Regions from separate parts of the Solibacillus silvestris genome, predicted to be linked through region 1. Evidence: a T-box and tRNA genes for the amino acid it is inferred to sense, from the RefSeq annotation. Region 1 holds a T-box; the other regions hold tRNA genes.
The links. A T-box is a leader RNA that pairs with one kind of tRNA and senses whether it is charged. The one in region 1 lies ahead of argS (arginine--tRNA ligase), so its partner is inferred to be a tRNA-Arg.
Positions count from the first base shown of each region.

Region 2: it encodes a tRNA-Arg, which carries the amino acid that the T-box ahead of argS (arginine--tRNA ligase) is inferred to sense. The anticodon was not compared.
Region 3: it encodes a tRNA-Arg, which carries the amino acid that the T-box ahead of argS (arginine--tRNA ligase) is inferred to sense. The anticodon was not compared.

Region 1 covers NZ_JBQCJW010000001.1:189,364-199,835, forward strand. The annotation lists gene ACTHOQ_RS00980 (MFS transporter) at 1-56, opposite strand, end outside; gene ACTHOQ_RS00985 (MarR family winged helix-turn-helix transcriptional regulator) at 62-460, opposite strand; gene coaW (type II pantothenate kinase) at 604-1,440, opposite strand; gene ACTHOQ_RS00995 (3'-5' exonuclease) at 1,545-2,606, opposite strand; gene ACTHOQ_RS01000 (GNAT family N-acetyltransferase) at 3,056-3,631, opposite strand; gene ACTHOQ_RS01005 (GNAT family N-acetyltransferase) at 4,236-4,760, opposite strand; gene ACTHOQ_RS01010 (hypothetical protein) at 5,213-5,764, opposite strand; gene argS (arginine--tRNA ligase) at 5,961-7,637, opposite strand; T-box leader at 7,690-7,907, opposite strand; gene ACTHOQ_RS01020 (VOC family protein) at 8,164-8,562, shown strand; gene ACTHOQ_RS01025 (hypothetical protein) at 9,437-9,646, shown strand; gene yidC (membrane protein insertase YidC) at 9,643-10,404, opposite strand.
Region 2 covers NZ_JBQCJW010000003.1:175,612-186,083, forward strand. The annotation lists gene ACTHOQ_RS03220 (aldehyde dehydrogenase family protein) at 1-603, opposite strand, end outside; gene ACTHOQ_RS03225 (hypothetical protein) at 966-1,124, opposite strand; gene ACTHOQ_RS03230 (aldo/keto reductase) at 1,126-1,296, opposite strand; gene ACTHOQ_RS03235 (nucleoside-diphosphate sugar epimerase) at 1,573-2,073, shown strand; partial or broken gene ACTHOQ_RS03240 (IS4 family transposase) at 2,244-2,400, shown strand; gene ACTHOQ_RS03245 (zinc-ribbon domain-containing protein) at 2,669-4,216, opposite strand; tRNA gene ACTHOQ_RS03250 (tRNA-Arg) at 4,331-4,404, opposite strand; gene ACTHOQ_RS03255 (YfcE family phosphodiesterase) at 4,582-5,082, opposite strand; gene ACTHOQ_RS03260 (XTP/dITP diphosphatase) at 5,193-5,786, opposite strand; gene rph (ribonuclease PH) at 5,786-6,538, opposite strand; gene racE (glutamate racemase) at 6,670-7,470, opposite strand; gene ACTHOQ_RS03275 (MarR family winged helix-turn-helix transcriptional regulator) at 7,487-7,930, opposite strand; gene ACTHOQ_RS03280 (helix-turn-helix domain-containing protein) at 8,004-8,225, opposite strand; gene ACTHOQ_RS03285 (acyl-CoA thioesterase) at 8,295-8,738, opposite strand; gene sdhB (succinate dehydrogenase iron-sulfur subunit) at 8,905-9,681, opposite strand; gene sdhA (succinate dehydrogenase flavoprotein subunit) at 9,698-10,472, opposite strand, start outside.
Region 3 covers NZ_JBQCJW010000010.1:44,617-55,088, reverse strand. The annotation lists gene ACTHOQ_RS08795 (amino acid ABC transporter ATP-binding protein) at 65-787, opposite strand; gene ACTHOQ_RS08790 (amino acid ABC transporter permease) at 788-1,489, opposite strand; gene ACTHOQ_RS08785 (basic amino acid ABC transporter substrate-binding protein) at 1,519-2,295, opposite strand; tRNA gene ACTHOQ_RS08780 (tRNA-Arg) at 3,261-3,332, opposite strand; gene clpP (ATP-dependent Clp endopeptidase proteolytic subunit ClpP) at 3,519-4,112, shown strand; gene ACTHOQ_RS08770 (HPr family phosphocarrier protein) at 4,332-4,589, opposite strand; gene whiA (DNA-binding protein WhiA) at 4,779-5,720, opposite strand; gene mgfK (gluconeogenesis morphogenetic factor MgfK) at 5,771-6,745, opposite strand; gene rapZ (RNase adapter RapZ) at 6,750-7,631, opposite strand; gene ACTHOQ_RS08750 (8-oxo-dGTP diphosphatase) at 7,646-8,116, opposite strand; gene trxB (thioredoxin-disulfide reductase) at 8,454-9,398, opposite strand; gene ACTHOQ_RS08740 (tetratricopeptide repeat protein) at 9,471-10,472, opposite strand, start outside.

The sequences.
Region 1 (10,472 bases):
AACAGGCTGATAAAACGCTTCGTAAAAATTTTATTCTGTTGTTCTTGTTGCTCCATATACACTATCCTTCCATCTTTTCCAGTAAATCAATTAGGAGTTCCTGTTCTTCCTGTGATAAATGCTCAGTTATTTTTTGTTCAAATGATAAGACAGATGCTTCGACTGCCGGAAACTGCGCAAACGCATACTTCGTTAAAGCGATTATTTTTTCGCGTTTATCATTGCCTTGCCGTCTTTCCACCCAGCCAAGCGTTTCCAATCGCGTCACTGTTCTTGTAATAGTCGGTGCTTCCACATTCAAGTATTTCCAAATTTCCGTTAAAGACATCGGTCCATTTTGATGCAGTAAAAAAAGAATTGTCCACTGTGAGCTAAACAGACTATGCGGTTTTAACGCTTCATTTAATTGATTGACTAAATTCCGGTTTTGCTGAAAAAACATATGAAATAACGGATTCATTCCATTCACCTCTAATTTATTTACCTAGCTAAATATATTCGTACCTTATATGTTACGCCTCACGAAATAATATGTAAAGCAGTATAGCAAAAAAATACAAAAAAGAAGCATTTAAACTAAACTGCTAGCTTAAATGCTTCCGCTTATATTTTATTGTGTTCGCGAATATTTAAAAGGGCGCCGATAGCACCGGAAAATCCGCAATCTTTCAAAAATACAGGTTTATGCTTTTTCAAAATCGTATAATGTTCGATAACTTTTATAAGTTGGTCATTGTCTATTAATGTTGAACCGATATATACAATATTTTCAGTATGATGCTGCTCCGCAAGCTGAATGCTTAACGTGGAAATCACTTCCCCTATTAGCCCTTGCGTTGTAGCTAAAACATCATTTTGCATGAATTTGCGTTTCTCGGTAATTCCTACTTTACCAAAATTACTGGCCGTTAAATTGCCGTCAATCGGTGTATCCATACCTTGATAAATATCTTTTACAAGTAAATCGATTCCTTCGCGATCCCCTTGAAAAGCATGTGTCTTTATTACATCAAAATCCGAAATGCCTGTCATGATTGTTGAAAGCCCGATTAATGTGCCGCCGCCAACACCTGTCCCGCCAACACGCTTATGTGTATTCCCGTCCATATAGTGAATTGATGTTCCCGTACCAATGTTTGTAATGATACTTTGGTTGATGGCGTGTCCTTCTTTCTCCAGTAAATAGCGCACACCTTTTAAAGTTGCTTCAAATTCAACGATATATTCAATCGACTTCATCGTTTTCAGAACGTCGCGCAATTGTTCCGTCCGTCCCCCTGTTAAGCCGATTTCTTCTACTTGAGGATGTTTTTCTAACCATTCTTTAACTAAATGCATTTCATTAGATGGAAAGACTGTCAATGTAAGCTCCTGATGTTCATTCAAATATGCAAGCTTTGTCAACGTACCCCCTGTATCAATTCCAATCCATGTTGACATAAAATATTCTCCTTTATCATTCCCGCGAGTAATTCGTACTTCCCTATCATAACGTAATGAGCAAACGCAATAAAGAAAAAATTCTCCTATTATGGGAGAATTCATTATACCTGAATTATATTTTTTTCGATTAAAGCCCGTTTATAAAATTCCTCGACAAATACATGCTCGTATTTTCGAATCAAACGCAGAATCTTTGCTTCATATGAATGTGTAGATTCATCAACTAAATGAAATTTTGCGATGATTTCTTCTTTTTTCAATAAATTAGCCAATGTCATCACTTCTGTTTTAGGCAATGTCACTTGATGCAGCTTCAATATTTTTGACATAGAGCGTAATGCGGTGCGCGAAATTAAAATTTTCCCTGCCGCCTCAGCGGAAATTTGCTGTAAGAACTGCTTTGCCTGCTCATTCGGTTTAATATTGATTTTTTCTGTAATTGTCGCTTCGCCATCTTCTCCCTGCCGTTCAATCGTTTGAATGGTGAAAGGTAGTTCATCCCGAAATGTATTCATCGTTTGAATATGTATTTGTTCATTTTCAACTTTACAATATGTCGCTGAAATCACTAATTCATAAGTTGTTTCAAGCATACGGAAGTTTGTTAACAACAGTAAAAAATTATTTGTTTGTTGCTGTTCGATCAGTTTTTCCCCGTCTACTTCCATAAAGATGGACAAAAGACTCGCAGCATCAGCTAAAGCGCGGTGCTGTGTTTCGTTTTCCAATCCGAGCTGAGCCATTAAGCCTCCTAAAGAAGGCTGTTCCTTCAATGCATGCGCAATCATATATTTTTGCTGAAAATCAATCATCGGATATAAACAATCATTTTTTATGTAATTACGCATCAATTCTTCTTCCAGCACTTTGCGATCAAATTCGCCAAATGTCAGAAATACATAATCCTGTTTGCACCAGCGTTTAAACTTATAAAACGCCTCTTTAAAGGAAGGGGCATCAAGAAGCTGTTCAGTTGTAATCCCTGTTAATTTTTGAATATGCGTATTTAATCTTTTGAATTTATATGGCTGGATCAACTGTGTAAATGTTTCAGTTGTCCCATCCGGCAACCATTTTACTGCACCTATTTCTATAATATATTGTTTTCCGCGGATAAGTGCTGCTTCCACGTCTATGCTAATGTATGTTTTTGTTCTTTCCAAATTTTTCACCTACTATTTTAATAACCGACAAATTCAATTTTAGAAAAAAGAATATTCCTTTTAATTAAGGCTCAACACCAAAATAAGCTCTTGACAGCACATGCTGCTACAGGCTGACGCTTTCCGTGGTTGTGGTCAATCCCCCCGTCGCTGCGCTCCTGCGGTGTATCGGCCGTCATATTTATCTCGCTGGATTTGCCGCAATCCGTTCCATGTGCCTTTATACGAATCGCATATTTATCAAGCATCTATTTTAATCTATACCCAATATTTAAATATGTTCTTATTGTATATGAAATTGCGCAAGATGACACGACAATGTTCACATATGCATTACAATTCGTTCCAAAAGGCGTTAATTTAGTAAATGTTAGGGTTTAAAATAAGTTAACTAAAAAGATGATGCCCGGTCAGCAGTAAACTTTTCCTGACCAGGCATCACTTTTTAGTTATAATAATTCATCCACAAATCTTGCTTTCAGATGTTCCCAATCATCCGGAACGACACTGTACATTACAGTATGCCGGATTATGCCTTCTTTACGTATCATATGGTTGCGCAACACGCCTTCTTTAACTGCCCCGATTCGTTCTATCGCTTTTTGCGAGCGCACATTCTCATGTCCTGTTTTAATTTGCACACGATTTAACTGCAACTGTTCAAAACAATATCGCAATAATAAAAACTTGCAATTCGTATTGATCGCTGAACGCCATACGTTAGGGTGATACCATGTAGATCCTATTTCCAGTCGTTTATGGTCGAGTGAAATATCCAAAAATGATGTACAGCCGACAAGTTCATTCGTTCTTTTATCAATGACGGCAAACATATAGGAACTACCCTTTTCACGTTCATCAATCGCTTTTTTAATATAGCTTCCCACTGCTGCAGAATGAAGCAAAGTTACTGACATATGCTCCCAGATGCGCGCATCGTTTGCGGCTGATGTGATTGCTTCTAGATCGCTTAACTGAACGGGTCTTAATAATACGACTTCATTTTCCAAAACAATATTCTCCATTTATCCTTCTCCTGTCATTATTAGCTTTTTGCTGTATGCTTTCCCTTAATAGCCTGTCCACTTTAGCATAGCGACCCTTCAATTGTTTGACTTTAGCTGACCATGTCTAAATTTTTCGGTTAATCGAATCATCTTAAATGGGCTATTTCCCTGGAAAAATATATACGGAATTTTTCAAAAAGGAACAAGGCTAAAAAAAGAATTGTTATTATTTTAGATTGCTTACTTTTCATTCTCCCTATCTACATATTCTTTTCTGTAATCTACTTTTTCCACTAGTATACATCTTCTCTATATTAAATTTTACCTGCTTTACAAAATTTTTTGTTCGTTAGACAACTTCAACATACATCACAACTGTTTTTAACTATTGGGTAATTATAACAAAAGGTGAAGCCATTCATCTAGCTATTCCCAGTTCCATATGTCCACATCCCCCAGCTGCACTTCATGAACCCCTGTTTCACCGCGCAGTTTTAACAGCTCCTCAAAAGCATATGTTGCATTAAATTGTTATTTTACTGATTGCTTACGATAGCTTTTTTCCTTATCCACTAAAAAGCAGTCACCTTTTATCCGGTAACTGCTTCATCAATAATTATTTTTAAAATGGATATTCGTCCAATTTTATCGGTGTTATTTTATTTTGTTTCCAATCCTCATAAATCGATGCATATAGAACGGTATCCGCAATTGTGCCGTCTTCGTTTTCCCACGCATTTCGCAAATAGCCTTCCTTTACAAATCCGGCTTTGGCAAAGCATTTGCGCATCGCCAAATTGTCGGCGCGAGTGTAGCCCTCAATGCGGATTTTCCCTTTCTCACCATAAAGATAATCCTTTAACCACTGCAATGACTTCACACCTAATCCATTACCTCGCGCGCTTTTCGTTAAACGAAGGTCAAATAAGGGGATTGTGTCTTCTATATCATCGATTATAACAATCCCCACTTTTTCCCCGTCCATCGCAATCCAAAAAGTCTCTCTTCCGTCCGTATAGTAGCCCTTTATCACAGCCTGTTCAACTGCTTCTTTATTAATAATTGGCTTTGTATGAAATATCCAATCATTTGAACATAATAAATCCACGAGCTCATCTAATTCTGAATTGAATTTTGTAATTTTCATCATCTGGCCTCATTTTGCAGTTAAATTTCCTTTCAATTTGCCAATTCGTTGTTATGAATAATTCCTTCAACAAACTGATCAATCCTTTTTTCCCTCTATGCATGGATGGTGATTACTTTCATTAACCGTTAATAATTTTGCACTCGGCAATAACCCGCCGCCTCTACTGCATATTCATAATTATAATGCGCATCATACAGGTCTCCATAAACAAACACTTTCGTATTCATATGCAGCAACTGTGGACATAAATCAAAGTGTCACACATAACGGTTCGCCTTCCCCAACTGCGAATTTCTCTAATACACCGTTTTCTGTACGAGTCAACTGCTGTCCTCACATTATTCAACATCATCCTTTTGCAATCTTCAGATAAATAGGCGTATGAGATCACTATTTTGGCATACTCCTAAAAATCCTTTTTCTTTCATCATACATTTATTTTAGTTGAATTAAAACAACTGTTGATTGATTAAGTTTCTCCCCCATTCTTCTATTATCTCATATTTAATAAAAGCTTCTTTCTTTCCGTCGCCAATAATGATTCCATTTTCACTTAACCAAATAGAGTAGTTTTTGTTTTCAATATTCAATACCATGCTCGGTGCTGTAGTTTGCTTCAGCGTTTCCCATAATAGTTGGTTTAAAAATGTTTGCAATCCAGTATTATTTTTAAAATTGACATACAGATTTGACGATGTGTTCACTTTTTTTATCTCTTTTGCTACAACAACCTGTTTAAAACCTGTCTCTGTTTGAAACCCGTAAAGCATCCCCTTATGAACCAACACCTTATCTCCCATTTGAAATGTTTGTTCCTCATTTTTTGGCATAATAAAAAGCTGTTGTTCTAGCCAATTCTTTTCTTCCGCCATTGACATCACCCTAGCATTTTCGCCTTCATATAAAATAACAGCCTCGAAAGATTGAGCCGCCGGGATAGGAACACTTCTGTCTTTTTCAGCCTTGATCGCATCAACAAGTACTAAATGTTTATGTACCACTTCATGAAATTGCGGATATGCCGCTTTATATTTTGGCAGAAGCTTTTCATAAATAAGCGCCTGCTGTGCCTGTAACATCAAATAATTTTGACGATATTCTTTTAACGTCCAAAAGAAGCAGTCACCTTTTACTTGGCCACTGCTTCATCAATAACTTTTTTTAAAGTGTACTTTCTTTCATTTCGTTACATTCAATTTACATATTATTAGGCGCCTCAATCCCTAATAGCTTCAACCCATCTTTTAATACAGTCGCTATCGAAAAACATAACAATAATCGGCTTGCTTTTAATTCATCTTCAACCAGAATTTTTGTGCGGGCATAATATTTATTGAACGTCCGCGCCAATTGCAGCACATATTTAGCAATTATCGAAGGATCCGCTTGTTCGTAGCTTTCAGCAACGATTTGCGGATACTGCTGCAGTTGCATCACACTTCCCCAAGCCGCACTCTCTAGCTCTTGCGCAATTATTTCATCAGCAACTGCAAACTGTGCTTTTTCCAGAATTGATACGATACGGGCATGCGTATATTGCACATATGGCCCTGTTTCCCCTTCGAAATTCATCATTTGCTCCAGCGAAAATTCGATATCGTTAAGACGGTAATTTTTCAGGTCATTGAAAATAACAGCTCCGATACCAACTTTTTTCGCAATCTCCTGCTTATTTCGTAAGCCCGGATTTTTTTCCGCAATATTATTTGCTGCTGTTTCAACCGCTTCGTTTAATACATCCTTCAATAAAATAACTCTACCTTTGCGAGTGGACATTTTTTTGCCGTCTTTCAGCATCATTCCAAAAGGCACATGCTGAAGGTATTTTGACCATTCATAGCCCATTTTATCGATGACTTTAAAGAACTGCTTGAAATGGAGTGTTTGCTCATTCCCCACGACGTAAAAGATTTTTGCGGGCTCATACTTTTGATATCTATAAAAAGCCGCCGCCAAATCGCGTGTAGCGTACAATGTAGCCCCGTCCTGCTTCGTAATTAAACATGGCGGCATATCGTTAAGCTCCACAACATTCGCACCATCCGATAATGTTAACAAATGCCTACTTTTCAATTCCTCTACAACCGAGGGCATTTTATCGTTGTAAAACGCCTCCCCCTCAAACGAATCGAATTCAATTTGAAGCTGCTCATAAATTTCTTTAAATTCCTGTAATGATGCTGTTTTAAACCAGTTCCATAAAGCAATTGCGCCTTCATCCTCATTTTCGAGTGCCTTAAATGCCGCCCTTGCCTCATCATTTAATGCTTCATCCTTTTCAGCCTCTTTATGGAATTTGACGTATAATTTCAGCAGCTCCTCAATCGGTGCTGCCATTACCTGTTCTTTCTTGCCCCAAAGCCGGTATGCCACAATCAGTTTTCCAAATTGCGTGCCCCAATCTCCTAAATGATTTACACGCACAACGTCATAGCCATTTTTCTCTGCAATATTAGCGAGCGCATTTCCAATTACAGTAGAACGTAGATGCCCCATTGAAAATGGCTTGGCGATATTCGGCGATGAAAAGTCAATGACAATTTTTTTATTGTTTTTCTGTTTTTGGCCATATGTTTCACGTAATGCAGCAATTTCGCTCAATACCTCTTTTGTTACTTCCGCTTTATTCACAAACAAATTAATATAGCCGCCGACTACTTGCAATTTTCGCACAAAAGGATTCTGAATATTTTTACTTATTTCCTCGGCAATAATGTTCGATGCTTTCCCGAATTTTTTCGCCAATGTAAAGCATGGAAACGCAATATCTCCTAAATGCTCGTACTTTGGTTTTTCCAATAGCCTTTCGATTTCTTCAATTGTTAATTTTTTGTTTACTGCATCGTGTATAATTCCTGCCACTTTTTCGTTCACGTTATCTCCTCCGATTAATTAAAATGAAAATAAAAAAGCCCTCGTCTCCAAATATAGAGACGAGAGCGAGGATTCCCGTGGTACCACTCTAGTTGCCACAAACTGTGACCACTTTCCATTGCTAACGAGGTGACGCCCCGGCTTCCCTACTTCTTTTCAGGTCGCTTCTCCAAAGTGCGCTTCATTTACATATTTTGCACCAGGCTTTCACCGTCCCCAGCTCGCTAACCAAAATCACCTGTAAATTACTGTCTTTTTCATCGAAGTTAAATTTATTGAATTATATCCGCTAAAGATAAATTTTGTCAATATATAATAACCAAAGCTTTCATGAAAGACCATTGAAAAAATACTGGATATTTTTGTATGTTTATATTCATGCCAATAACTATTGACCGTTTTCCATTTTGTGTATTAATAATAGGAAATATATTGAAGTAAAGGCTTTGGCCAATAAAAATATGGCTATAATAATACAAGCAGAATTATAATTTAAAATATAACGATTACAGGAGGGCAAGCTATCATGGAAAAGGTCACACCATTTTTAATGTTCCAAGACGGGAAAGCAGAAGAAGCTATGAATTTTTACACATCGCTTATCGAGGATTCGGCAATTACAAATATTATCCGATACGGTGCAAATGAAGCCGGCGGGGACGAAGGAACGGTCATGCAGGCTACTTTTATGTTGAAAGGCCAGGAATTTATGTGCATAGACAGCAATATTAAACATCAATTTTCCTTTACGCCTTCGTTTTCGATCTATGTTACTTGCAATACCGAAGAGGAACTTGACAATCTTTATGAGAAGCTGAACGAAGGCGGACAAGCACTAATGCCTTTAAACAATTATGGTTTCAGTAAAAAGTTCGGGTGGATAAATGACCGCTTTGGCGTTTCGTGGCAATTAAACCTGCCTTAACTATATTTGAAACGAGTTATAATTAATATGTAAATTATTGCAAATTTACTTTTTTGCTCGATTTACGGGCAATAAAAAAAGAAGCCCGGGACAGAGCTTACGTATCTATAATTTTGTAAAACTAAATAGCCATGCGACTATTCTCCAAAAATGGATAGGCTATGCGTTGTTAAGTTGTTCCACTTTACCCTTGATAGTGAAAATTATATGCTCACGATTGAGGATTAAGTCACCGCTGTTGAAAATTAATCTATATCGATTGAAATTAATCTGCTTTAAAATGAGGATTAACTTTCATATTGTAAAGATGATGTGCCCCGGACTGAGGATTATAAAACGCTGGCGTATAATGGTGCAAAACCTGTCAAAAAGTGCGAATTCGTATATAGACACTTCCTCTTCTCATCCTAGGATCAGGCTGCAGAAACCGGTTAGAAAATAAGCAGCTCCTTTCCAATGAAATTCTGCGCTCGATCGATAAATAGACGGAAAAATTCCCGCTATTTTGAAAATAAAATATAGAACGGCTCAAATAGACGGAGAAATTCCGCCTATTGACCAAAAAAATGCGAAAAAGGGGGGATTTTCTATAAATAAGCGGAAAAACTCCGCTTATCTCCCCTAAAATGGGCTCCAATCCATAAATAGCAGGAAAAACTCCGCTTATTTTACTCCCGTTTGTCGCTTACGTATCTATAATTATGTAAAACTTGATAGCCATGCGACTGTTCTCCAAAAATGGATAGGATAGGCTATGCATTGTTGCTTTGTTCCGCTTTACCCTTGATTGTGAGGATTTTGTGCCCGGGACTGAGGATGATAAAATGCTGGCGTATAATAGTGCACAACCGTTCTAAAAGGGAAGGATTCATATATGGATACTTCCACTTCTATTCCATCCTCTCTGTGGCAACGCTTTTGTGACCAACATCGTGTTGGCCTCACGCCCGTGGAAAAATTCCCCGGAGTGGACGCCCAGCACAAAAATGCCATTTTCCTCAACGAGAAAATGGCATTTTTATATTTTTGTCCCAGCTTCTTTCTTTTTTATCAGCCCTATAGCAGCGGCAATAAAATTTGTTAGACTTGTTCTTTATTCTCAGGAATATGAGAGTAAAATTTTCGTCCGATATATGTTTGGACGATTAAGAATAAACCTCCGACAGTCCAGTATAATGGCAGTGCAGCCATTGAAGATAATGAAATGATGACAATCATAATCGGGGAGATGTAAATCATCAGTTTCATTTGATTTTTTTGTGCTTCCGGAACCGTTTGAAGAGAGATTTTCGCTTGCACAAAATAAACGACTCCTGCGATAACCGTCATCCAAATATCTGTAGAGCCTAGGTCAAACCATAGGAAAGAATGTGTTTGAATTTCTGCAGAATATCGGATCGCATAATATAATCCCATAATGACTGGCATTTGGATAATCATCGGGAGGCAGCCCAAGTTTAACGGGTTAATATTATGCTCCTTGTAAAGCGACATCATTTCCTGCTGCACAGCCATTCTTTCCTCTGGCTTTTGTGCTGCTTTCAAACGTGCTTGAATGTCGTCCATCTTAGGCCGTACGACATCCATTTTCACTTTCATTTCAGATTGACTGCGATATGTTTTAAGCATAAAGGGCATTAATATAAGTCGAATAACTAATGTAATCGCAATAATTGCAAGACCATAGCTACCGTTGAATAATTCACCCAGCGTGTCCAATGCCCAATTCATAGGACGTACAAATGTTGAATAAAAAAAGCCCTCATGATTTTCAACACTTTCACATCCAGCCAGTAAAACTGTTGCGCTTAAAAGCATTAAGCTTAGTTTCAAGTTTTTCATAGTTCACCTGCTTAAAAATCGAATACTTCGGAAATATCGTACAATATATTTTTCAAATAGAACAGTAA
Region 2 (10,472 bases), on a different contig from region 1:
TAATCCTTTAGGGATACCAGCCTCTTCAAAAATTTCACCTAGAATGAGTCCGCCTGATATCATCGTCTGCAAATCAGGTTTAAGCACGACCCCATTGCCTGTTGCCAAAGCAGGGGCAAGGGAACGCATCGTTAAATGGAACGGGAAATTGAATGGACTGATAATGCCCACTACCCCGGCAGGATTATGATATACCCGGTTCTCTTTCCCAGGAATAATGGATGGCATTATTTGTCCATGCATCCGGAGAGGAAACGTAGCCGACTCTTTCATAATTCCGATCGCGCCGGTAATTTCAATATTGGCTTTAGTATGGGAAGCCCCATTTTCCTCCACTAAAATCTGAACTATTTCTTCTCTTCGTCGCTCTACAATTTGTGCAGCTTTTTCTATGATGGCTTGTCTTTGATATGGATTAACCTTCTCCCATTCTTTTTGTGCTTCTTTGGCCGCCTGATATGCCTCGTCTATATCCTTTTCATTCGCCAGGCGGATTTCTGCAATCGTTTCCTCATTGTAAGGATTCTGATCTGCATAAACTCTTTCGCTGCTTCCTTCTCTCCACTCCCCACCAATAAATTGCCTACTCCATTTTTTCTTCATAGGTATCATCCTTTCAACATTTGTGCAGTAGATATTCCGCCAACTATGGCATGCCTCATCATTTGGATGGATGCATGTACATATATCCTTTAAATATCCTGTATTTCTATGGGGAAAACTAAAAAGACAATTGTGTTTGCATAAGTTATATGAATGGTTGGTATTCTTTAAGATACATTAAGCACTTTCTTTAGCTCTGTTAGTATAAGTGCAAATCTTCACAATATACATGAAAAATGCATGCATTTCCAGATAAGCAGTGAATTAAAAAGAAAGCAGCACAGATTATTAGCCCAGTAATAATATTAGTAATAGTAAAACCTAATGCTCCCAACAATTCCCTTGCCTTGTACCTGGCTCCACTAGCTTATTTCTTGTAAATTTACAAGTGAGCACCCCTCACCAAGTGGGGGCCGAATACTTATAGCAATGCCCAATTCTTTACCGGCCGGCAAAATTTCGAACTCTGCTTCACGTAATTCCGGTGTGCAATGGATTTGCTGTGCAATCGGCGGTATCATATTATTTTCTGCTGCCCATGTATATGTCTTCGCAAGCGCCCAGCCGTTGTAATCGGATTCCCCAATGACGAATTTTACCTTTCTTAATTAAACCATTCATCTCTTGGACAGTTTCGCTAACCGGTACTTGACCATCCCAACAGTGCACATAATATAAACCAATATAGTCAATTCAGTACCAAGTCTTTTTAATTTTGTCCTTTCATGAAATAAGGCACAATTCTATAAAATTACTCCCGATAAAAAGAGCCTTCAAAATCATTTGGGACCTATTTAGTAATCTTCGTTTTTCCGTTGTAATCCTTTGTCGTATCTGAATGAGTAAAAAATAGTTGGTTAGCACAAAAATTCGGGTAAGTAATATAGGTAAGTCGTTGCACAGGGGAGCAATGAGCGAATAGGCTTTCTTTTTGCTGCCAAATCCAATCGATGGAAGGAGTGTTTGAAATTGAGTAAAAAGAAAGAAATCAGAAAATTAAAAGACCATGCATTTGCAGACCTTTGTTTAATTGAAAAAGAATTTCAGCAAATTGTAAAAAATACTTCGAATAAATCAGGTACTTTTAAATGGGTGGAGCTATTAAGCAATTATGAATTGGAAGAATTCTATGGACGCCGCAGAGACCGAAAATATGCAACGCTCACAGTTGAATTGTATTCAATAATTGAACAACTGTTAAAAGACATCTATAAAGTTATTTTTAAAGGTAAATATAGAAATAAATCCGCTAAAAATATAATTCTTGATTTAGAGGAGAAAATGGGTGATTGCTTAACTTTTAAGAATAATACTAAATTATTGGCGAATCTCAGAAGTTGTATAGTCCATGAAGAGTTCTCTTTAAAGGCTGCAAGAAAAAAAATAAATATTAAAAAGAAAAATAGAATATTATTCAAACAATTGATGAAGGATGTTGATCTGTATATAGAAAATATAGAGCTGAAATAATGTCGGGCTTTTTAAGTTGAAGATTCTTTCGTCTCTAATGCTAATCAACTCAAACTTCACAACTAAATAATTAGGCTCTTATTTGAAATCAATTTGGTTCATCTTGATTTTAAATAAGAGCCTTCACAAATTTATATTAATACAAAAAACACCTCATTCTCTAGTATAGTGTGGTTGTCGAGAAAACACTGCCAAAAGAATTAATATCGGTATTTCGTGAATTAGAAATTCTGAAACACCTTCGAAAAGCGGGTATTACTAAGAAATTTGGCTTTACTTTTTTTTATTTGTTTCAACTTTTTTTGTTTAATCTTTCATCACAAGAGTTAGTTCACCCTTTTAAATTCAAAGAAGGGAGACCGTTATCCTACCTTCGACCAAAAACTATCCTTGAAAGAACTATACAAGGTTGCTGCAACTGTTTCTGGCAAGAAAGGCATCATGTGCTCGATTCAAACCATAATGGCAAATGGGATTCCATTTAAGATTGTGTTTTTTTAAAACCGCAATAATCAAAGTAAATAGCTTGCCTAATTATATCAAGGCTTATTTGTCGATTTCAGTCAGCGAAGTTTGAGATAATTATATAAGAATCTTAAATAAATATATATTCACTATAATCTTCAAAAATACTCCACATATTTTGAAAATTTGCGTATTTTTGAGCCCTTGGATGTAATTTTTCATTATAATTCACATGATATGTTTGTTTATATCGGGTTATATAGTAAGCTTGCTCACTTTTCAAAGTAAATTGACATTTTGCGTGATTGTATAAAAAATCACAGCCGACTGCAAAGTTCTCTGTTTTTACATAGCTTATAATATCTTGAATAGCAAATCTCATTAAATCCTCTGTCAATATATTTCTACCTGTATTAAAGTCATATTCATTTAATAGAAAAACAAGGTCCCCTGATGCACGATTAGAAGCTATTTTTCTTACATCCTTATGTTCAATGCCATGCTCACTTTTTAATAGCTTTTTATGATCATAATGCCAATAATCGCCCTGCATTTCAAAAATAATACGAAGACCACTTTTTAATGTAGCTACACAATCATTGCGATAGAGTGTGCCTGGTAAGATTACTTCATCTTCAATAGATGCTTCCGTAAATAATTTTCTTATTACCGTTTTCATTAACTCGCCTGCTTTAGAATCCTTTATCATTAGTGCACATTGAGGACAATTGCTATTTTTAATGGTCCGATTATCAATAAAAGCTTCCCATGTATGGCCCTTCTCACATTTCCACCATACCAAACGATTTGTTGCAGCAGAAAGCATTTCTGACAAGCTTCCATTTTTTGAAACATCCCATTGTAATGCAATTTCTGGAAATTTCACTTTTAGTGAGTTGCATAAACTACACTTAAACGAAGTATAAAATTCGCCGTTTCTTTTTCTTGTTGTATATTTATTTGGTGTTGTTGCTTCCACCTCACTTTGGGTATATAGGCATTGAGGACAAGTTAAAAATATTTTCTTTTTACTCCCTTTTCTCCAAGACGAAAAAGGAAGATTATTATTTTTCTCCGGGTAATAATATGAAGCTAATTCTGAACGTACTTCGTGTAAAAATAATGTTTTATGTTTCAAATTTTGCATATAAAATTTTAGAAGAGGCCAACATCCTTTACAAATAGGTATTGCTTCATCTGAAACAAAGTCTTTAAAGGTTCTCTGACATACTCCATTACAATTTTCTCTACAACACTCTGCAGTAATCCTTGTTGCTGTACCATTCAAAGTACTAATAGAGAGTATCCTAAAACCCATCAACCTCAAACATTGACTAAGAGTTTCTTCAGTATGTTTACTTTTTTTCCTAAGTTGAATTTGCTTTTTATATTTTTTGACATCTGGTATTAAAAATTTATATTCGCATTCTTTTTCAAACCAAAATATAAAACCTTCAACTGACTTTCTTTTTCCTTTTAACACTTCATTCACTTTACTCCGACTACTTTTACTAATATTTAACGCATGTGCGGCTTCTGACGGAATACGGAAAGGTCCATAGATTGAATTAACTTTCTTGTATGAAACTTTTTTTTGAAAAGTGGTAACATTATTATCAACTATTATTTTCTGAGCGTAGATCAATGGCAACGTAAATTTCATTTCCTCATAAAACATTGTCCCACCCCTTAAATAGTACATACGTTCTTTTTATTGTACTATATATTAATGGTATAAAACAAAGAAAAAACCGCCATGCTCGATAAAAATCAAGTACGGCGGCTGCATATACGTCCCCAGTAGGATTCGAACCTACGACCGCGAGCTTAGAAGGCCCGTGCTCTATCCAGCTGAGCTATGGAGACATGTTTTTCATCACCAATTGGTAATAAAGACAATTTTTATTATATGGTACATTTCTTTTAAAGTCAACTATCTATTTTCAAATAATAATTATTCAACAAAAGTAATTTTCCACATTTCTTATTGCACTATAAAAAAGTGAAGCTCCATCTCAAATCAAAGCCTCACCTTTTTCCCGACTAGCGCTCAAAAAACATTTCGTCGATCAAATTATTATTATCGTCATAGCAATGCAATGTAAAGTTTGCTGGCGTTATTGTAAGCAAGACAAAAGACTTTTCTTTTATCCGCCGCGGCTTCAGTAAGCTGCCCGGATTAATAAAAAGAATATCATCAATATATTCCGCGCCCAGTACATGTGAATGACCAAAACATACGATTTGTGCACCGACTTCCTTTGCGCGGTAAATCAGTTTCATCGGAGAGTTTTTCACATCGTATAAATGCCCGTGTGTCACATACACACGATTTCCATTTACCTGAAACAGCATCTCCTCCAAATAGTTCTGGTCATGATCACAATTCCCTTTCACACGCTCTACTCCTTGCAGAGCTGGATGTGTATACGGCAATTCACTATCACCACAATGGATCACTTTATGCGCATCTGGATGGTAGCCCTTTACACGTTCAATGATTTCCTCGTCACCATGTGTATCACTCATAATCAATAGCTTCATTCGTATCCACATCCTTTACATTTCTTTACTTAGTGTGACAGCATTGAAACAAAAATTCAATCGTTATTAAACAAATTTTTACAATTTCCAGCAATTACCGAAAAAAATCGTTATTTCAGCAATTCCGCTAACTGTAATGCTAGCTTGCGAATCGCATTACCACGGTGTGAAATCGCACCTTTTTCATCGGCAGACAGCTCGGCCATATGCTTTTCCAATGCGGGCACATAGAAAATCGGGTCATAACCGAATCCGTTTGTTCCCTTCTTCTCATGTGCAATGACACCTTCACATGTACCGAATACCGTTTTCGTTTCCATATTTGGACCTGCAATCGCCAAAGCACAGCAGAAACGGGCGTTACGCTGTTCTTCCGGAATGTCCTTCATGTTTTCCAGCACTTTCACCATATTCGCCTCATCGTCATGATCGCCGGCATAACGTGCTGAATATACACCAGGTTCACCGTTTAATGCATCGATCGCTAAACCGCTGTCATCGGCAATCACGATTTGGCCAAGCATGTTCGCTAACGTTTCCGCTTTTAAAATTGCATTTTCCTCAAAAGTCGTACCTGTCTCTTCAATTTCCACATCTGGTGCAACTTCGAACATCGTGACAACTTCATAGCCGAATGGTCCGAATAGTGCTTCAAAGTCTTTCGCTTTTCCTTTGTTCTTTGTTGCGATTACTACTTGTTTCATTATGCTTCCACCTTTCCGATCAAGTTTGCGATGTCGCCCAATGCTGTTTTTTGCATGTCGATCAGCTGTGCAATGCCTGCTTCTCCTAAATCAAGTAATTCATTCAGTTCTGCACGGCTGAATGTCGCTTCTTCTCCAGTTCCTTGCAACTCCACAAATTCGCCGGCACCTGTCATAATAATATTCATATCGACTTGTGCAGCTGAATCTTCCACATAGTTCAAATCCAATACTGCGCCAGTGTTTTCCAGTTTTCCGACACTTGTAGCAGCTAAATAATCCGTAACCGGGAATTTCCCGAATGGTTTTTCTGTCGCTAACTTGGCAATAGCTTGTGTCATTGCTACGAATGCGCCTGTAATCGATGCCGTACGCGTTCCACCATCTGCTTGGATGACGTCACAGTCAATCCATACCGTTTTTTCGCCTAATGCTTCCAGATCAACAACAGCCCGTAATGCTCGGCCGATTAAGCGTTGAATTTCCATTGTGCGACCACTAACCTTCCCTGCAGAGCTTTCACGGCGTGTGCGTTGCTCTGTAGCGCGTGGCAGCATTGAATATTCAGCCGTAATCCAGCCTTTTCCTTGTCCACGTAAAAAGCCTGGTACTTTGTCTTCAATTGTTGCTGTACATATTACTTTCGTATGTCCAACCGTAATTAATACCGAGCCTTCCGGATGCATTAAATAATTATTATCAATTTGAACCGGACGTAATTCATTCACAGCTCGTAAGTCATGTCTAGTCATTCGTGACCTCCTCAATTTGTTCGCGCACTTATCTTAACACACTTTAAGATTGGTCTAAAGCGGAAATGCACGATACACAAGCAAAAAGGCTCAAATTAGACAATATGCCTAAACTAAGCCTTTTCATTACTTTATTGTTCAAATGAAATTTTGCGAATGTCCAATTTATCTTGCTCCAGCCAACGTTCCGCTATTGAACGGAAAATCGGCACGGAACCAGAAGCATGCAGTATATGCTGTGGCGGCTCTATTTCAGTACGCAGTTGCCCTTTATAGCTTAAAATTGCTTCGACATCTTTTGCCGTTTCTTCGGCAGATGACAGCACATGAATATGTGGCCCGACTGCCGCTTCAATTTGCTTTTGTAAAATAGGATAATGTGTACAGCCTAAAATGACTGTATCGAAACGTACTTCTTCCAACGGCTTTAAACCTTTCGCAACAAGGTCATAAGAAAATTGCCCTTCATATTCGCCACTTTCAACAAGCGGAACAAAAGTTGGGCACGCAAGCGGTATAATTGCCGCTTTAGTCGACAACGATTTTACCGCAAGCTCATATGCACCACTTTTGATCGTGCCTTCTGTTGCGAGTACGACGATCTCGTTTTTCCTCGTCTTTTTTATTGCCGCTCGTGCTCCCGCATTAATTACACCTAAAACTGGAAATGGCATATGCTTCTGTAAACTTTCCAATGCAACGGCTGTCGCTGTATTACACGCAATGACAAGCATTTTCACATTCATCTTTTCAAGCACTTTTGCCATTTGCCATGTAAAGTTGCGCACTTCTTGTTTTGAACGGGGCCCATAAGGACAGCGCGCCGTATCGCCTATATAATATATTGTTTCATTTGGCAAAAGCTCCATTATCGCTTTTGCAACGGTTAAACCGCCAACTCCAGAATCGATTACACCAATTGGGGCATTCACTTGTACCGCCTCTATCCTATTTCATTAATAAATGTAATTTTTGTAAAGTTCTTGATAATTGCTCAAACTCTTCTTCGTTAAATTCCTCAGTAATTTCACGTAAATATTCTTGACGCTTTATAATTACTTCTTGAATAATTCGCTCCCCTTCTGGCAAAAGATGAATACGTACAACACGTCGATCGTTTTCGTCTCGTACACGTTGAACCAATTCACTTTTCTCCATACGGTCCACTAAATCAGTCGTTGTCGAAAATGCTAAATACATTTTCGTCGACAAATCACCAATCGTCATATCACCAGATTCATGCAACCATTGCAATGCAACAAATTGCGGAGGTGTAATCGTATAATTGCTTAATATTTCGCGACCTTTCTGTTTAATCAAGTGAGAAATATATCTTAATTCTTTTTCTAGGATTGCTACAGATTCAGAGCTATGTGTGCTTTGATCTTTCATCTATTCCATTCACTCCCCGATATGCTTCATAGTTCTATTTTGAAGTTTTTTAGGAAAAATAGCAAGTCTCCAATCAGTTTATTGACAATTCCTGAAGTCTTAGAAGCTCAAGAATCGCTTGCGTACGACTTGATACACCTAGCTTTTGAATCGTATTCGAAATATGATTACGAACGGTCTTTTCACTAATGCCTAACTTGGTCGATATTTCCCGGGTTGAATAGTCCTTTATTAAAAGCTCAAAAATTTCGCGTTCTCTTTTCGTTAACAGCGAACGATGCTGCGGACGATTCATTTTGCAACACCCTCCTATCCTCTTCTTTGTACATTATGTCGAATATACAAAGCAGGTGAGGGCATTTAACTATTTCCCGAGCAATAATTTTTTTTGCTCCTCTAATAGCGGGACTCCTTTACCCGTATCATAGTTCAATTGTACAAGTGTTCCGCGCCCTGTATAGCATAATTCATCTTTTTTATTTTTCACCATATAATGCAAGTCCATTGATGAAGTGCCAATTGATGCTGTTTTCACAAAAATTGTCAATTCCTCATCGAAGAATACTTCCTTCAAGTAATCGCATTGGATATCTGCTACAACCAGCATATTTTTATTTCCTGATTCTGCTGTGAATTCGAATCCTAACGCTTTAAAATACTCAATCCGCGCAAATTCGAAATATGCAAACACCTTTGTATTATTCACATGCCCATACATATCGGTCTCCGAAAAACGCACTTTTACCTTTGTCGAAAACGAAAAACCCGCCATCCATTCTGTCACATCCTGAATATATGTAGCCCGCATAAAAATTCCTCCTTTTAAGTAAATCATCATCCCCTGATAATGAATATGTATTCATTATAGCAATAAATGAAGTTTTGGAAAAGAATACACTTTTTAGCTTGCAGGCAGAAACGGAAACATCAAAAAAAGACCCCCACCGAAGTGAGAGCCTTGAAGCTGACTGAAATTAGTCAACCATATGGTCAGAACCGAAGAAGTTCTTGAACATTTGAACTGTTGTTGCACGGTTTAATGCAGCGATAGATGTTGTTAAAGGAATACCTTTTGGACAAGCAGCTACACAGTTTTGAGAGTTACCACAGTTTGCAAGACCACCGTCGCCCATGATTGCAGCTAAACGCTCGTCTTTATTCATTGCACCAGTTGGGTGTGTGTTGAATAAACGTACTTGCGATAATGGAGCTGGGCCGATGAATGAAGCGCCTTCAGACACGTTTGGACATGCTTCCATACATACACCACAAGTCATGCATTTAGATAGTTCGTATGCCCATTGACGTTTGCGCTCAGGCATACGAGGACCTTCCCCTAGATCGTAAGTGCCATCGATTGGAACCCATGCTTTTACTTTCTTAAGCGCATTGAACATGCGCTCACGGTCTACTTGCAAGTCACGTACAACCGGGAAAGTTTTCATTGGCTCTAAGCGGATTGGCTGAGTTAATTTGTCTACTAATGCTGAACAAGATTGTTGCGGACGTCCGTTGATAACCATTGAACATGCACCACAAACTTCTTCTAAACAGTTCATATCCCATGTTACCGGCGTTGTTTTTTGACCGTCGGCCGTTACAGGATATTTTTGGATATGCATTAATGCAGAGATTACGTTCATACCAGGACGGTAAGGAACTTCAAATTTCTCAACACGTGTAGGACCATTCTCACTATCTTGACGAACGATTTCTAACTTAACTGTTCTTCCAGTATTTACTGTTTCCATTTTTTAGTTCCCCCTTCTACGCTGAGTAGTCGCGTTTACGTGGTGGAATTAACGAAACGTCTACTTCGGCATAAGTAATAATTGGTTCGCCCGTTGCCGGATCGAACTTCGCCATAGTTGTTTTCAAGAAGTTCTCATCATCACGTTCCGGGAACTCAGGCTTGTAGTGAGCACCACGAGACTCGTTGCGTAATAATGCACCCTTAGTCATAACTTTGGCTAAATATAACATGTTCTTTAACTGACGAGTGAAGTGGGCACCTTGATTCGACCATTTTTGCGTGTCGTTAATGTTGATGTTTTCCCAACGCTCTTGAAGCTCAGTTAATTTCGCGTATGTTTCTTCTAATTTTGCGTTTACACGTACAACAGTCATGTTGTCAGTCATCCACTCACCTAATTCTTTATGAAGCAAGTAAGCGTTTTCTGTACCATCCATGTTTAAGATGGCTTCCCATTTTTCTGTTTCTTCCTGTACGCGTCGAGTGAAGATCTCTTCTGGTAAATCTTCCGCATGCTCTTTAAGTCCTTTAATGTACTTAACGGCATTTGGACCTGCAACCATACCACCGTAAATTGCAGATAATAATGAGTTCGCGCCTAAACGGTTTGCACCGTGTTGTGAGTAATCACATTCACCTGCAGCGAATAAACCAGGAATTTCAGTCATTTGATCATAGTCAACCCATAATCCGCCCATTGAATAGTGAACCGCAGGGAAGATTTTCATTGGTAATTTACGTGGGTCATCACCTACGAATTTCTCGTAGATTTCGATAATACCACCTAAT
Region 3 (10,472 bases), on a different contig from region 1:
ATTAATATAAAAAAAACTATCTCACTATATTTTCATATATAATAAGATAGTTTCTTCATTGCTGCTATAATACTTTTCCTAAAAATGCTTTCGTACGTTCGTTTTGCGGATTGCCGAATACATCATCCGGGTGGCCCTGCTCTACGATGTAGCCGCCATCCATAAACAGGACACGATCGCCGACTTCTCGTGCGAAGCCCATTTCATGTGTTACGACAACCATTGTCATGCCTTCTTTTGCAAGGTTTTTCATTACTTCCAAAACCTCTTTTACCATTTCCGGGTCAAGAGCTGATGTCGGTTCATCAAACAGCATCACTTTCGGCTTCATTGCCAATGCGCGGGCAATCGCGACACGCTGCTGCTGACCGCCTGATAACTGCTGCGGGTAGTTATATGCCTTTTCACGCAAACCGACCTTATCCAGTAGCTCCAATGCCAGTTTTTCGGCATCGGCTTTGCTCAGCTGGCGAATTTGCATTGGTGCCATCGTAATATTATCAATGACCGACATATGCGGGAATAAGTTGAACTGCTGGAACACCATCCCTACTTCTGTACGGATTTCGTTAATATTTGTTTTCGGATCATTAATTTTAGTACCTTCAATATAGATTGCACCATCCGTTACTTCCTCCAGCAAGTTCATGCAGCGAAGAAACGTTGACTTCCCGGAACCGGATGGCCCGATAACACAAACTACCTCTTTTTCATGTACTTCATAATCGATTCCTTTTAACACTTCGAGCTTGCCAAAATGCTTGTGTAAGTTTTCTACTTTAATCATTTATGCGCGCTCCTTTTTCTTACGTGGGTTGTAATTAATATCAACTCGTTTTTCGATAAATGCAATAAGCTTCGTTACAGCATACGTTAATACAAGATATAGGAATGCTGCAAATAAGTATGGCTCCCAAAAACGCTGATACGTTCCGGCAACTACTTTACTTACGTATAAAATCTCTGCCCCGGCGATTACCGTTACAAGTGAAGAATCTTTCAATAATGCGATGAATTCATTCCCTAAAGGAGGAATCATGCGGCGGAATGCTTGCGGTAGTATAACTTTACGCATTGCCTGGCTATGTGTTAAACCTAATGACCTTGCCGCTTCCATCTGCCCTTTGTCAATAGATTGAATCCCTGCACGGAAAATTTCCGCGTTGTATGCCGCACTATTTAAAATCAGGCCGACGATACCAGATACCCACCAACCGAGCGATGAGCCAAAAATTGTCGGAATAACAGCTAAGTGAATTAATAGTAATTGCACTAGCATTGGCGTACCACGGAATACGTCTACATATATTTTAGCCGGCCAATAAATCCATTTTTTTGTTGAAACTTGGCCTAATCCTAAAAGTAGACCGAATATGACACCACCAATATAACCACATGCCGTTAAAACAATTGTCGCCCAAAGACCCTTTGCATATAGTTCACGGTAGTTCCAGATTATATCCCAACGGAAAAAATCAAAAAAATCCATCTGAAACCCTCCAATAACTTCATTGTCGCTTATTCGATTTCTGTGCCTGTAATTTCAGCTAGCTTGCCATTGTCTTTAATTTTTTGAAGACCTTCATTTAAAATATTCAATAGCTCGGTATTGCCTTTTTTCACCATAAAGCCGAAGTAATCTGTTTCGAATGAATCATCCTCAACTGCTTTTAAGCCTGAATCCGGATTATTCTTTAAGTATTCTAAAATTACTGCATTATCACCGATTGCTGCTTCTGCTGATCCCGTTAACACTTCAGTAAGCGCCACAGAGAAGTTTTCGTAGGCCAAAATATTCGAGCTTGCCTTCCCTTGCAAATCCTGTGCCGCAAGATGGCCTGTCGTATTAATTTGAACCGCAATTTTTTCATCTTTAATATCTTCCATTGAAGCGATCGCCGAATCTTCCTTCGTCACAATTAATAATGTCGCTTCATAATATGGATCCGTGAAATCATATGTTTGTTTACGATCATCTGTAATCGTGATCGCAGCTGCACCCATATCGATTTCGCCTGTTGTTACTTGGCTCATCATCGAGTCCCAGCCAACATTTTTTATTTCTGTTTCGATGCCCATTTCTTCACCGATTGCCGTTAAAATATCGGCATCCAATCCGACAACGCTTCCTTTATCATCCAAATACTCGAAAGGCGCATAGGTTGCTTCTGTTCCTGCTACGACTTTCGTATACTCTTTGTCTCCTGCTGTATTTTCATCTGCTCCACATGCCGCTAAAATCATCGACGCTGCCGCTAAAGGAGCTGCCCATTTAAATAATTTTCTCGTGCTCATTATGAATATCCTCCTGGATGTTTAAATTTTTTTGATAATAACATGTTCAATTATATTAAGTTCACAATTAATATACAACATTTAATTTTGAAAAAAATGATTATTATTGCACTATGATGAATTTTTATAACAAATTCGATAAGATTCTTTCATATAATTCAATATTTATTCATCATCTTATTATTCTGTTATTATATTTTCTTCACAAAATATGCTTGAGCATGCTGTCAGTTGTATTCCCTATTTTCTATAAAGTATGTTTGTTATTAGAAAAATTTGCGAAAAGGCGGGTTTATTTTTGCGGGAGAAAGGTTAGGTTGATAGAAGAAAGCTATTTTGCATATGCAAAATAGCCCTTTTTAAAAAAAAAAGACTACTTCGTCGACGGGAATCTTAGAAGTAGTCTTTGGTCATTATTTTAAAAGAGAATGAATATAGAATAAAAAGAACCGGTACAGTGATTCTCTTTATTCTAGCGAAACTTCATTCTCGATTGTAGACAGTAAGCTATTAAGCTATTTCTACAATTGGTATAGAAAAGTATATTAAAACAGTAAAATGGTGCCCAATAAAGGACATGATAATATATTTTAAATGACTTTTGCTAAGCATTATGCAAAAGTGCGTCTATCTATCCGGATAAGACACAACATTTAATAATGTACTAATTATCTGCACTTTTTTCAAGTCTAAACTATGATTTTCAGTGAAGAATTTTAAATTTTCATAAGAAGTGTGTTTCATTTATAATGGAATTGGAAACTTATAGGGTAGTTTTGAAATTTCCCAGTGGAAAAGGAATATTTTCAACTCATTAAAATAAAATTAAAAATGTGTAGTATTTGTGTAGCGCAGTTTTATCTTTTATGGAATTTTTGGCGATACTCTCTATGCAAAATAATTTCAGAATGCTGAGAGATCAAGAATTATTCAAATTTCATTTACTTCAGAAATGAAGCAAGTGACGCCCTCGGAGGGAATCGAACCCCCATTTTAAGAACCGGAATCTTACGTGCTATCCATTACACCACGAGGACATATAATAATATACGTTCAACTTTTCCCATTATACAGATGAACGCCGTCAATTTCAACTGCAAAATTCAGAGTTTATATTTGACCATAACTGACTAATACGTGTATGATAGGTTTACAGCTGAAATACTTTCCATTTTTCAGCATCAGTATTCGAATAAAAGCTTTAACAAAGGGAGGATTATTCAATGAACTTAATTCCTACAGTTATTGAACAAACAAACCGCGGCGAACGTGCATATGACATTTATTCACGTTTATTAAAGGACCGCATCATTTTATTAGGCAGCGCTATCGATGACAATGTTGCAAACTCAATTGTTGCCCAGCTATTATTTTTGGAAGCAGAAGATCCAGATAAAGATATTTACCTATACATCAATTCTCCGGGTGGTTCCATCACATCTGGTATGGCAATTTACGATACGATGAACTTCATCAAGCCTGATGTATCGACTATTTGTATCGGTATGGCTGCATCAATGGGGGCATTCTTGCTTTCTGCTGGTGCAAAAGGCAAGCGTATCGCATTGCCGAACGCAGAAGTAATGATTCACCAACCACTTGGCGGTGCACAAGGCCAAGCGACAGAAATCGAAATCGCAGCAAAACGCATTTTGCACCTGCGTGAAAAGCTGAACCGCATCATGGCAGAAAACAGTGGCCAAGATTATGAAACTTTAGCTCGCGACACAGATCGTGATAACTTCATGACAGCGGAGCAAGCAAAAGAGTACGGCCTAATCGACCAAATCTATGAGCGCAACCAATTAAAAAAATAATGTAAACCGAAAGCATGCAAGAGTTGATCTTGTGTGCTTTGTTATTTGGACGGGCAATTTTGCGTCGTTTACAGCAAGCTTTTATTGCAGCTATGCCGAGGTTCAAAAACAACGCTTTACGCGTGCTCTGCCATCAGTTGGCGCCTTGCCTTCTATCTCCTCCAACACAAATAAAGCACAGCCGCTTCAATCTATGCTGAGCTGGCTGTGCTTTTCATATTAGTCTGCTTTTTCGATTAGAAGCTGAAGAGCATGTATAGCTTTTTCTTCGTCATGGCCGTCTGCACATAATGTAACAACCGTCCCCTTTGCGACCGCTAAGCTCATAATCCCCATGATCGATTTCGCATTTACTTTTTTTGTATCTTTTTGTAAAAAGACATCTGCTTTAAAACGATTCGCTTCTTGTACGAACAACGCAGCTTGTCTTGCTTGTAAGCCTGATTTCAGCTTGACTTCCACTTGTTTTTCGATCATCTTGAAATACTCCCTTTCACAACCGTTCATCGCTTCTATAAGTTCATCTTATCGGAATTATCCGAAAAGAACAACAATAGAATACGCCATCCATGAAATCGTTCTCATTTATTCATATTTTCCGGCATACTTCCTATCCAACAGGGGCTTGAAATTCTTTTCGCCCATTTTTAAAACACGTTAAAAAAGTTAAATTTTTTCGCCGCGGCGCAGTGCTTCGGCAATTTCGTCAATCTTGCGCAAGCGGTGATTGACCCCCGATTTGCTGACAGCCCCTGTCGATACCATCTCGCCCAGCTCTTTTAATGTCACATCCTGGTATTCTACACGAAGCCGAGCGATTTCCCGTAATTTTTCCGGTAATTGGTCCAATCCAACAGCATTATCAATATAGCGAATATTTTCCACTTGCCTTAACGCGGCGCCAATCGTTTTGTTTAAATTGGCGGTTTCGCAGTTAACGATACGGTTTACGCTATTGCGCATATCTCTTACTATGCGCACATCCTCAAACTTCAGCATCGCCTGTGTTGCGCCGATTAAATTTAAAAAGTCCGAAATTTTTTCCGCCTCTTTCAAATATGTTACGAAGCCCTTTTTGCGCTCGATTGTCTTCGCATTTAAATCATAGCGGTTCATGAGCTGTGCCAACGCTTCCCCATGCTCCTTATATAAAGAATAAACTTCCAAATGATATGAAGAAGTTTCAGGATTGTTGACAGATCCCCCCGCTAAAAAGGCGCCGCGTAAATATGCCCGACGCTCACTATTTTTTGGGATGATAACTTCCGAAATTGTATGATTGAATTCAAAGGAATTTGATACAATTTCCAAGTCGGCCAAAATTTCGCGAGCCCCATCCCGAACACGGCATATATAGACATTGTTCTTTTTTAAGCGCATCTTCTTACGCACGAGCAGCTCTACATTATACGGATAAAGCTTTTTCACAATTGTATAAAGCCGGCGTGCGATCGCGGCATTTTCTGTTTGAACATCCAGGCTTAACTGGCGGTTTGCGAAGCTTAAAGAACCGTTCATTCGAATAAGGGCGGACACTTCTGCTTTTAGACTGCTGTCATCGGCTTCAACTTGCGTGAGCTCCTTTTTCGTTTCTGATGCGAATGACATCGTTGTGCTCCCCCTTTCCTAGCAAACTATGTAGTTATTTCAGAATGATTTTACTCCATCGTTTGTTGTTTTTGTTTTGTATATTCACAAAGCCAATCTGCTAAGTTTTTCGCATCATGACGTACAGTTCCATTATGGATAAGGGCAATCTCTTTCGGAATGATTTTAATGCCCATTTTTTTCAATTTTTCCACATCAAATTTCACAGGCTCCGCATTTTCCTCCAAATAATTTTCATAGATTGAAGAAGGGAGCTCCCTTTCATTGATCAATACCGACTCAATAAAAGCTTCCCCCACATGTGCATGTATCGCCTCAATATGCTGTGATGCCGTATAGTGACTTGTCTCGCCTTGCTGGGTCATTAAATTTGCGATGTAAATCTTTTCGCCTTTTGCACGAATGAGCGCTTGCCCAATCCCTCTTACTAGCAAATTCGGAATGATGCTCGTATAAAGGCTTCCAGGTCCGATCAAAATAAAATCTGCCCGTTCAATCGCATGAACTGCAGCTGGCAAGGGCTTTAAATTGCTTGGCTCCAAATATACGCGCTTGATCGGCGCATGGCCGGATGGTATTTTGGATTCTCCGATAATCGATGTTCCGTCAGTCAATTCCGCATGCAATGTTACTTTTTTGTTTGCTGCGGGAATAACTTTCCCATGCACATTTAAAACTTTGCTCATTTCAGCAATGGCATGATTAAAATCACCTGTAATTTCGGTCAAGGCGGCCAGCATTAAGTTGCCTAGCGAATGGCCCTCCAAATCATTTGACTGCGAAAATCGGTACTGAAACATTTGCTCTACAAGCGGTTCCACATCGGACAAAGCTGCAATGACATTACGCACATCCCCTGGAGGCGGTATATCGTAGTCGTCCCGTAAACGACCTGAAGAGCCACCGTCATCCGCAACCGTGACGATAGCTGTTATATCAAAAGCATGTTGCTTTAGACCGCGTAATATTGTCGAAAGGCCCGTACCTCCGCCAATTACGACGATGCGTGTCTTCTTTTTTTTCATTCCATCAATCCTTCCTATGATTGATATCTCTATGTGAAATAATGACTTGATCATTTTTGGCTAATAGTTTCCCGAAATATTCCGCAAGTGTAACCGAGCGATGCTGGCCACCCGTACAGCCGAAAGCGATAACAAGCTGTGATTTCCCTTCATTTCTATAATGCGGGATCATGAATGTAAACAGGTCCGTCAGTTTAGCTATAAGCTGCTGTGTCTCTTCTGTTGCGAGTACATAAGATGAAACTTCGGTTTGGAGTCCTGTTTTATGTCGTAATTCTTCCACATAATATGGATTTTTTAAAAACCGTACATCAAATACTAAATCGGCATCGATCGGAAGCCCGTGTTTAAAGCCAAATGACATAATATTGAGTGAAAAAGTGGGGCTGCTCATGTTTGTAAATTCCTGTGCGATGCGTTCACGCAATTCGCGGGGCTTCAACTTGGAAGTATTCACGACGGTTTTCGCGCGCCCTTTTATTTCGGAAAGCAATTGTCGTTCCAATTGAATTCCTTCCAATGGTAAGCCTTTCGGTGCAAGTGGGTGTGAACGACGCGATTCTTTATAGCGTCGAACTAATGTGGCATCATCGGATTCCAAAAATAAAATGCGCAGTAAAATATCCTCTTCATCCAATAATGCGTCGAGCGTTTCAATCAGTGAGCCAAAAAATTCTCTCCCACGTAAATCCATTACAACCGCAATACGTGAAATTTTCTTCTCGGAATCTTTCATCAACGCTAAAAAAGTAGTCAAAAGTTCTGGCGGCAAATTGTCGACACAGTAATAGCCTAAATCCTCAAAGCTTTGCACTGCTACCGTTTTTCCAGCCCCTGACATTCCTGTAATGATAACTAACTCATGTGTATAGCTCGAACTACCCACTTGTTTCATCTCCTCTAGTTTTCTCCCATCGAGTTTTGAATTTTCTCGCTTAATAGCTCAAAATCCTCTGTATATTCAAATGTACCATATTGCATACCTTTGTTTAATGCCGCAAACAATAAATTTGTCCGGTCTCCTTCAGCCATAGGAAGATCGTTTAACCGTTCTATCGAGTGCCAGCCTAATAATCCTTCACGTGTTTCCACAAATGGTGTGCCTTCCGCATCTGTAGCGATAAATGTATAAAGCATCCACTCATCCACGACTGTATCCCCATTTTTTATGACCATTGTGTATACGCCTTTTAAATGAACGTCTTTTGGTGTTAAATTCGTTTCTTCCTGAAATTCGCGTATAGCGGATTCATAGATGGATTCTCCTGGCTCCATTTTGCCGCCTGGCGCAACAAACCAGCCTCTTCTCGGTTTTTGAAGCAATAATACTTGACCATCTTTAATAGCAAGTAAATTTGTAATACGTTGCATACACAACACCTCAACTCTTTCATTTAGTGGAGTCGCTTTCAAGGATATCCACATAAGTAAGGACATCATTTCGCGCTATTTGGAGCGAAACGTGTTTTTCTAAAGCTTATTTCTATTATACCTTGTCCTATGCATTCCGTAAAAGCACTCGTATCATTTGACCGGTTTTCTAAGTGAAGCATGCTGGAGGGAACGACAAATTACCAAAAAAAGAGGTTGTTTCAGCGCAAGACACGCTTGAAACAACCTTAGGATAAAAATATAAGGGGGTTAAAACAAATTCTACATTAAGTATACCCGTATTTTGTAACGATATGATTACATTTATGTTAAGGATTTATTGATTTATCTTTTCTTTTATTTCTTCTACGAAATGTTGCGCAGATTGTGCGGCGATACTGCCATCACCTGTTGCTGTAACAATTTGGCGCAGCATTTTTTCGCGCACATCGCCTGCTGCATAAATGCCTGGCACTGCCGTTTCCATTTTTTCATTCGTTACAATATAGCCTGCTTCATTTAAAATGTTAAGTGAAGCAAATGGCGCTGTTAACGGTAGCATGCCTACATATACGAATACACCGTCTGTCTCGACTTCGGATTCTGTGCCGTCAACTGTTGATACCAATGTCACTTTTCCTACTTTGCCATTCACTTCATGAATTTCTTTCACCGTTGAATTCCAGATGAAGTCCACTTTTTCATTGGCAAATGCGCGGTCTTGCAAAATCTTCTGTGCGCGTAATTTATCACGGCGGTGAACGATTGTCACTTTGTCTGCAAAACGCGTCAAATAAACGCCCTCTTCAACAGCAGAGTCGCCCCCGCCGATTACGATCAGGTTTTTTTGCTTGAAGAATGCGCCATCACATACGGCACAATAACTTACACCGCGGCCGCCAAGCTCTGTTTCACCTGGAATACCCAGTTTTTTGTATTCTGCGCCTGTTGTAATAATAATCGTGCGTGTTTTATATTGCTTTTTACCTGAAACGATGATTTTATATTCATCGCCATCGATTACTTCAGACACATCGCCATATGCATATTCGGCACCGAATTTTTTCGCATGCTCGAACATTTTTGTAGAAAGCTCCGGTCCTAAAATTGTATCGAAACCTGGATAGTTCTCCACTGCTTCAGTGTTGGCCATTTGCCCACCAGGAATACCACGTTCAATCATTAATGTTGATAAGTTTGCGCGAGATGCATAAACTGCAGCCGTCATACCTGCCGGACCTGCTCCGATGATTACTACATCATAAATTTTTTCTTCAGACATATTGATCCTCCTCTTGCGTGTACCATTACTATTTATCGTATAAGATTGCTCTTATAAATACAACTATACTGCCTATTCGAAGTCGGCTGGCACGAACTCATATAATTCATCATTATATTTCGTCAGTGTCGCAGTTGAAATGCCGTATTTGCCCGCAATCGCCTTTTTCGTCACATTTTTTTCGACTGCAATATGAAATGAATATTCAATTGCGGCAGCTAATGCAGCACAATTTTTAAACGCATAGCCTTGCTGGAACGCGATTTCGCCAAGTGCAAACCACGTACTTAAAATTTGGGAAACTTCCAATGAAATCGACTCATTCGTTGCTGCAATAAGCTCTGCCACTTCCATAAATTGAAGGAAATGCTTCTCTTCCTTGCTGTTTACATTGAAGTTATAATCAAGCGCATATGCTAGACAGAGCTTTTCCAAGTCGGAAAAAGCGGCGACATCCAAAATTTTTGGATGTGCAATAATTTCCTGCTTATGCATGGAACGCTTCAATAGAAAGAGACCGAATAATCGACTCGACTCATGCTCATTCGTTAATTGACGAATGATAAAGTCGCGATGATTTTCCGCCGATTTTCTTGAAATTGTCTCGTCGCCGGTTGCCCATGGCTCCATTCCTTCTTTTGACGGATCCATTTGAATCAATACTTTCCATGCTTCATTTGCTACTGTTTCATGCCCCGAGAAATACGCGGATTGGGCAAGCCAAAAGTAAAATCCTGTATCGCCTTCATACCCTTTTTTACTCATGGAGCGCAGCCATTTATACGCCTCTTCATATTGACCGATCAACGCAAATGTTGCACCGAGCTTATAGCGATTTTCCCATTCGAATGGCTGAATTTTCTTTAATAGCGACAGCAGATTTTTGAGCTCGTCGCTATTTTTCTCGTAATAGGCAAATACCGCCAAATTGCAAAGCGCATGAAGATTGCCTTTGTTTTCGCGAAGCACTTCATTCAGGATAGCGCGCGCTTGCTCAGTCTCGCCAATATAGAAATATGCTAACGCTAAATTATTATGGGCATTCCAAAGGTCCGGAAACTCCTCGATTGTTTG